2 regions of the Cupriavidus sp. 2TAF22 genome follow, and region 1 is predicted to be linked to the other one. Evidence: predicted binding sites of a transcription regulator. Region 1 holds the regulator's gene; the other holds the start of a gene.

The links. The regulator LexA, encoded in region 1, represses DNA repair genes until DNA is damaged. The targets are predictions, from matches to a motif close to ACTGTATNNNNATACAGT.
Region 2: the regulator LexA is predicted to act here: its motif matches at 1,639-1,656, upstream of dinB (DNA polymerase IV).

The regions. Positions count from the first base shown of each region.
Region 1 covers NZ_JBFRFX010000005.1:585-3,987, reverse strand. The annotation lists gene rpsF (30S ribosomal protein S6) at 1-85, opposite strand, end outside; gene AB4Z48_RS07780 (asparaginase) at 187-1,185, opposite strand; gene lexA (transcriptional repressor LexA) at 1,416-2,072, shown strand; gene AB4Z48_RS07770 (hypothetical protein) at 2,190-2,360, shown strand; tRNA gene AB4Z48_RS07765 (tRNA-His) at 2,497-2,572, shown strand; gene AB4Z48_RS07760 (DUF808 domain-containing protein) at 2,818-3,403, shown strand, end outside.
Region 2 covers NZ_JBFRFX010000013.1:58,342-61,744, forward strand. The annotation lists gene AB4Z48_RS16690 (23S rRNA (adenine(2030)-N(6))-methyltransferase RlmJ) at 1-561, shown strand, start outside; gene AB4Z48_RS16695 (hypothetical protein) at 937-1,428, shown strand; gene dinB (DNA polymerase IV) at 1,719-2,882, shown strand; gene AB4Z48_RS16705 (hypothetical protein) at 2,916-3,188, opposite strand.

The DNA.
Region 1 (3,403 bases):
CCAGCGTCTTGTAACGCTCGATCATGGCCGGAACTTGTTCACTCTGGTCCGGATGGACGATAAATACGATTTCGTAATGACGCATTGACGCTCCTTTTGGATAAGCCACCCGGGCGCCATGTCCGGTGCGGCAAGGTTGGATAGCCTTAAAGTATAGCGCGCTTTCGCCTTACTCGGCAAGTCGCTTCAACTCCCCGCGAACAGCGCCTGCAGCGCGACCGGATCGGACGCCAGCGCGGGAGTCCCCGCCAGGGCAAACAGCAGGAGCACGCGTGCCTTATAAGGATTCAGGTTGCCGGCCGCAACGAAAACACCGGACGCCGGCCGCGGCGCCACCGGAATCGCCACATGACCCGCACCGGTGCGCGAACTGCGCACGACCGCCACGCCGGCCGCGGCCGCCTCGGCCAATGCCTCGGCCAGCGACTGGTGGATCGAGCCGTTGCCCGCGGCCGCCACGACAAGACCGTTCACGCCCGCCCCGACCAGCGCGTCGACGACCACCCGGCCCGGCTCCGCATAGCTGGCGAGAATCTCCACCTTGGGCCAGGCCTGCGGCATCGGCATGGCCGCGGCCGGCAACCGCGCCGGGGCGCGCGTGAAGCCCACGAAGTCATCCTGCACATAACCGACCGGCCCGCCCGCTGGCGAAGCGAAGGCGTTCACTGCCGACGTGTGCGCCTTCACAACGTCGCGCGCGGCGTGGATCTCCTGGTTGATGACCAGCAGCACGCCCTTCCCCACCGCCTGCGCGTGGCTGGCCACACGCACGGCGTCGAGCAGGTTCAGCGGCCCGTCGGCCGACAACGAGGTCGAAGGCCGCATGGCCGCGGTCAGCACGATGGGCAGCCCGACGGGACAAGCGAGGTGCAACACCATCGCCGTCTCTTCGAGCGTGTCGGTGCCGTGCGTCACGACAATGCCGGCAACGTCGGGTTGCGCGGACCAGAAGCGGATGCGCTCGACCAGCCTCGACCAGAGCGCGAACGACATGTCCTTGCTATCTACCTGGGCGACCTGCTCGGCCTCGATGCGGGCCACACTGCCGAGCGCCGGCACCGCGCCAAGCAAGGACGCCACCGGCACCGTGGCCGCCTGGTATTTGGCGCTACTGGCCGGATTGGAGGAGGAACCTGCGATGGTGCCGCCGGTGGCGAGCACGACGACGCGACGCAATAGGGACATGGCGGGGGACGTGTTGGAATCCGGATTCAAAAGACACGAAATCAGCGATTTGCGTGCCGCGGATTGTAACTCGCTTACCGCCCCACACTTGCGACCAGCACAACCCGCCTGGCGTGCGACAAAGCGCCTGTCGATGAGCAGCCTCCCAAAATTCCGCTTGCACTTCACTCGATACTGTATAAAATCACAGCATACTGTTTAAACATACAGTGCTTTCACATACGGCGACCATGGCGACCCTGACACCGCGACAGCAGCAGATTTTCGACCTGATTCGCAGCACCCTCCAGCACACCGGCTTCCCGCCCACCCGTGCCGAGATCGCCGCCAAGTTCGGCTTCTCCTCGCCCAACGCCGCAGAAGAACATCTGCGCGCCCTGGCACGAAAAGGCGTGATCGAACTCACGCCTGGCGCGTCGCGCGGCATTCGCCTCAAGGTATGGCGCAGCGACTCGGAACTGCCCGACCAGTTCTCCCTCCCCATGGCCGGCGTGATGCAACTGACGCTGCCGCTGGTCGGGCGTGTCGCCGCAGGTAGCCCAATCCTTGCGGCCGAGCATATCGACCGCCAGTATCAGGTCGATGCCTCGGTATTCGAAGTCCAGCCCGACTACCTCCTTCGCGTCCGCGGCCTGAGCATGCGCGACGCCGGCATCCTCGACGGCGACCTACTCGCCGTCAAACGCGCCAGCGAAGCCGCCAACGGCAAGATCGTCGTAGCCCGCCTCGGCGACGACGTCACTGTCAAACGCCTCAACCGACGGGGCGACACCATCGAACTGATCGCAGAGAACCCCGACTTCGCCAGCATCATCGTTGAGCCCGGCCGCGAAGAGTTCTCGCTCGAAGGCATTGCCGTCGGCCTGATTCGTACCGGCGCCTTCTGACGATTCAACAAGTGCGGCTGGAGCGGGCCTGCCCCGCATCAAGCTGCACCCGTTTGTGCCAACGCCACCCGCGCCGCGGGTGCCGCCAACTGTTGTTGCAAATTACCAGGTGTAGCCATGCTGCCAGCCAACCGCTTCTCCGCCCGCCGCCCCGTCAAGCCCGTCCCGTTCCGCCAGTCCAAGGGCGTGCGTATCTATCAGGGCGCGCAACGCCGCACCATGGTCGGCAGCATGGCAGCCATCTGCCGCATGCTCGAACTGGAAGATCTCCCCAAGCTCTCCGCGTGAAATCGCGTTGCGTATCCCTCGATTCAACGGCGCCCTGGCATCACGAAAAAATTTGAGCGAAGTACTAGCCATCCGCGAATGAAGTTTGTATAATCTTGTTTTTCGTCGATCAGCACTCAGCTGAAAGACTACGACGGTGGCTGTAGCTCAGTTGGTAGAGTCCAGGATTGTGATTCCTGTCGTCGTGGGTTCGAGTCCCATCAGCCACCCCAGAATTGCATTGCAAAAACAGCGAGCTGCGAAGCTCGCTGTTTTTGTTTGTGGGTCTGTTATTTGTCTCAGGCCCGATCGCAAGCCGATTCCGGCGCCCTCTCCCCTCCCCATTTCGTCTACGCACTCGCGTTATTTGCCTGGCTCAACGAGGCAATAGCGGTATTCTGACGACGCCGTATGCTCCATGCGCGCGGCAAATGCGCGACGTATCTGCTTTCTCGCTACCCACCCGGGAGATCTGGATATGGCTGGCTCGAGCCTGCTTCTGCTGATCGACGACATCACTACCATGCTTGACGACGTGGCGGCCTTGAGCAAATTGGCCGCCAAGAAGACCGCGGGCGTGCTCGGCGACGATCTCGCCCTCAATGCCCAGCAGGTCAGCGGTGTCAACGCTGAACGCGAGTTGCCGGTGGTTTGGGCTGTTGCGAAGGGATCCCTGCGCAACAAGGCCATCTTGGTACCATCCGCGCTGGCCATCAGTGCCGTCATCCCGTGGGCGATCGTGCCGCTGCTGATGGCCGGCGGCGCCTTCCTCTGCTACGAGGGTTTCGAAAAGATTGCGCACGGCTTCATGCATCAGGACGGGCAGGAGACAGCAGCAAGCCCGGCGCCGGAGACGGCGGACCCCACCGCTCTCGAAAGGTCGAAGATCCGCGGCGCAGTGCGTACGGATTTCATCTTGTCGGCTGAAATCATCGTCATTTCCCTCGGCACCGTTTCGAGCGCCGCGTTCGGGACGCAGGTTGCCGTGTTGACGGCGATTGCCCTGATCATGACGGTAGGTGTCTATGGCCTGGTGGCCGGCATCGTCAAACTGGACGACGCCG
Region 2 (3,403 bases), on a different contig from region 1:
CACTACCCCGGCTCGCCCTGGCTTGCCTGGCAGATGCTGCGCGAGGCCGACCGCCTGCGCCTGTTCGAGATGCACAGCACGGAGATCCAGGTGCTGCGCGACAACTTCCGGGGCGCCGGCCGCCGCGTCATGCTGTACGACGGCGACGGCTTCACCGGCATCAATGCCATCCTGCCCCCTGCGCCGCGCCGCGCCGTGGTGCTGATCGACCCCTCCTACGAAGACAAGCAGGACTACGCCCGCGTGGTGCGGACCGTACAGGATGGCCTGCAGCGCTTTGCCACCGGCATCTATGCGGTCTGGTACCCCGAAGTGCAACGCCGCGAATCGGTGCAGTTGCCGGTGCAGCTGAAAAAACTGCCGCTCAAGAGCTGGCTGCATGTCTCCCTCACCGTGAAGCAGCCGGTCGCGGGCGGCCTGGGCCTGCACGGCAGCGGCATGTTTATCGTCAACCCGCCGTGGCGCCTCAAGGAAAACCTGGAAGCAGCCATGCCCACCCTGGTCACGCTGCTGGGCCAGGACGCCGGCGCCCGCTTCACGCTCGAAGCCCAGGAAAGCTGAGCCACCGTCCCGCCATTGCCTCCTGCGCCCGTGTGACCCCAACGGCATGGCGGCGGAGCCTGACCCCCTCCCCGCCCGCACTGTGCCGGTGTCAGCACCATGACAAGGGCAGCCGCGCCAAGGCCCGTAGACATTACGCGACATAGGCGCCGGGAAGACCAGATCTAAGCATCTTCTACTTGGCCCGGACGGGGTAAAACCGTACGATCTTTCCCCAAAACCTCGACGCAAGGCTGCCGGCTCAGATGCACCCAAGCGCACGAGGTTGCATCGGCATGGCAGGCCGCCAGGTCAGCGCGGCCACCATGCGCACGGACAGGACCGGAAACCACAGGACCGGCCGCCGGAAATCGATACAAGGGTCAAAGGGGTCATATGAAGACATTGAGCGGAGCCCGCGATGGCTGGGCAACGGACGCCGACACGTCCGACCGGGGTATCTGGAAGAACACCATCGCCGCCGCCAGCCATGCACTGGAAACCGTCGCGCTGATCGAGCACGGTGTCGGCATGACACTGAAATTGCAGCGCAAGGTACGGGACCTGCGCGAACGCCTGCGCACCACCCAGGCCGAACTCGATCGCTATCGCGACCTGCACGCCCATGCGCTCGAAGCGCTGCGCAATGTCGAGCGCCCCGCGCCGGAAGACACCAGCAAGCTCCGCGCCGACGGCGAGGCCCTGCGCATGCGACACCGCGCCTACAAGCTCCTGATCGAACACTACGCGCGCGCCGGGTCGCCCATCGACCTGGCGGTCTTCGCCGCGCAGCGCCGCCAGGTGCTGCAGCACATGCTGTTCCAGCAACGCCGGGGCGTGCCGGCAGCGCAGATCAGCGTCGACGATATCGGATTCCTGCTGCGGTAAGCGCCGCTCCGGCGCAGCCTCGGACCGCTGTCAGCGGGCGGTGGCGAGCCGCGCGCCGGCTGCCGCTGGCCGCTTGTGACAACCGACCGCCGGCCCGGCCGATGTCCGCGCGGGTGGCGCGCACCGTCTTGAGAATCGTCGCATTGCGCTTGCAGGCAAAATGAAAGCGCGTTCGCCGGCGGCATCGATGCCCGGCGCAGAGTTCGATATACTGTATATGCATACAGTTATCGCGACACCCCGCCCCGGCATGGCCGGATGGAGGCGTCGCCAATCCCTGCCAGCCGACAATGCCTTCCGCAACTCGCCGCATCGCCCACCTGGACATGGACGCGTTCTACGCTTCCGTCGAACTCCTGCGGTACCCGGAGCTGCGCGGCATGCCCGTGGTGATCGGCGGCGGACGCAACGCCGTGCCCGAAATCCTGCCGGACGGCAGCCGGCGCTTCGCCCGCCTGCGCGACTACGCCGGCCGCGGCGTCGTCACCACCTCCACCTATGAAGCACGCGCGCTCGGCGTCTTCTCGGCCATGGGCATGATGAAAGCCGCCCAACTCGCGCCCGACGCCATCCTGCTGCCCACCGACTTCGACTCCTACCGGCACTACTCCCGCCTCTTCAAGGCCGCCGTCCACACCTTCACCGACCAGATCGAAGACCGCGGCATCGACGAAATCTACATTGATCTCAGCGAAGTCGCCGGTGAACCGGCCGATCTCGGCGCGCGCATCAAGCAAGCCGTACGTGAAGCCACCCAGTTAAGCTGCTCGATCTGCATCGCCCCCAACAAGCTCCTGGCCAAGATCGGCTCCGAACTGGACAAGCCTGACGGCCTCACCCTGCTCGGCGCCGACGACATCCCCCGTCGCATCTGGCCGCTGCCCGTGCGCAAGGTCAACGGCATTGGCCCCAAGGCGACCGAAAAGCTCGCCGCGCTCGGCATCGCCACCGTCGGCGACCTCGCCAGCGCCGACCTTGGGCTGCTGCAAAGCCACTTCGGCCGCAGCTACTCAGCCTGGCTGGCGGAAATCGCCCAGGGCCAGGACGACCGTCCCGTCGTGGTCAGCTCCGAACCGAAGTCCATGAGCCGCGAAACCACCTTCGAACGCGACCTCCACCCCCGCCAGGACCGCCAGGCCCTCTCCGAAATCTTTACCGCCCTGTGCCAGCGCCTGGCCGAGGACCTCCGCCGCAAGGGGTACGTCGGCCGCACGATCGGGGTAAAGCTGCGCTACGACGACTTCCAGACCGTGACCCGCGACCTGAGCATGCCCGCGCCGACGGCCGACGCCGTATTGCTGCGGCGGGCGGCGACGGAATGCGTGAAGCGTGTCGCGCTGGACCGGAGGATCCGGCTGCTGGGCGTGCGCGTCAGCACCTTGACGATGGCCGGCGGGGAAGATCTTGCCGTGCTCCCGGTGCAGGGCGAGTTGCCGTTCGGGGATGGCGAATAGGCTGGGGACGATGGCGGCGGTGCGTACCCGTACCTAGTCGTAGGTTTCCCAGAAAAAGCCCCGGGCGAGGTCCCGCTCGAACTCGGCAGTCCAGGACGTGCCGCTTGCCGCGGGATAGGACTGGCGAGCGCCGGTCAGGTTGGCCTGGACCGCCACCTTGCGGGGAATGGGACCCACCGCATCCCGGGGAGGGGCCTCCTCATCAAGGACGACCGTGAATTCTTCGCGGGTCCGGCCATGCTTCCTGCAAGCGGCCTCGAAGTCTGCGCGCTCGTCCGCCGGCAATGCTTCGAAGAGCTTTCCCATGACATCCCCCACGACTCGCGCGATGCCAAGTATGCGCCCATTGCGTGCGAGTTCGCGCCGATGCCTGCCCGGGGTGCCCGCGCCCCGGGCCACATGGCCGCGCTTCAGGCGCGCTGGTGTGCCGGACAACTGCCGTTCCTGCCGCCAGGCGATGCGGGGATCCCGGGCGGATTGGCTGGACAGCCGGGACGGCCTGCCGGCCCGGGTCGCCGATG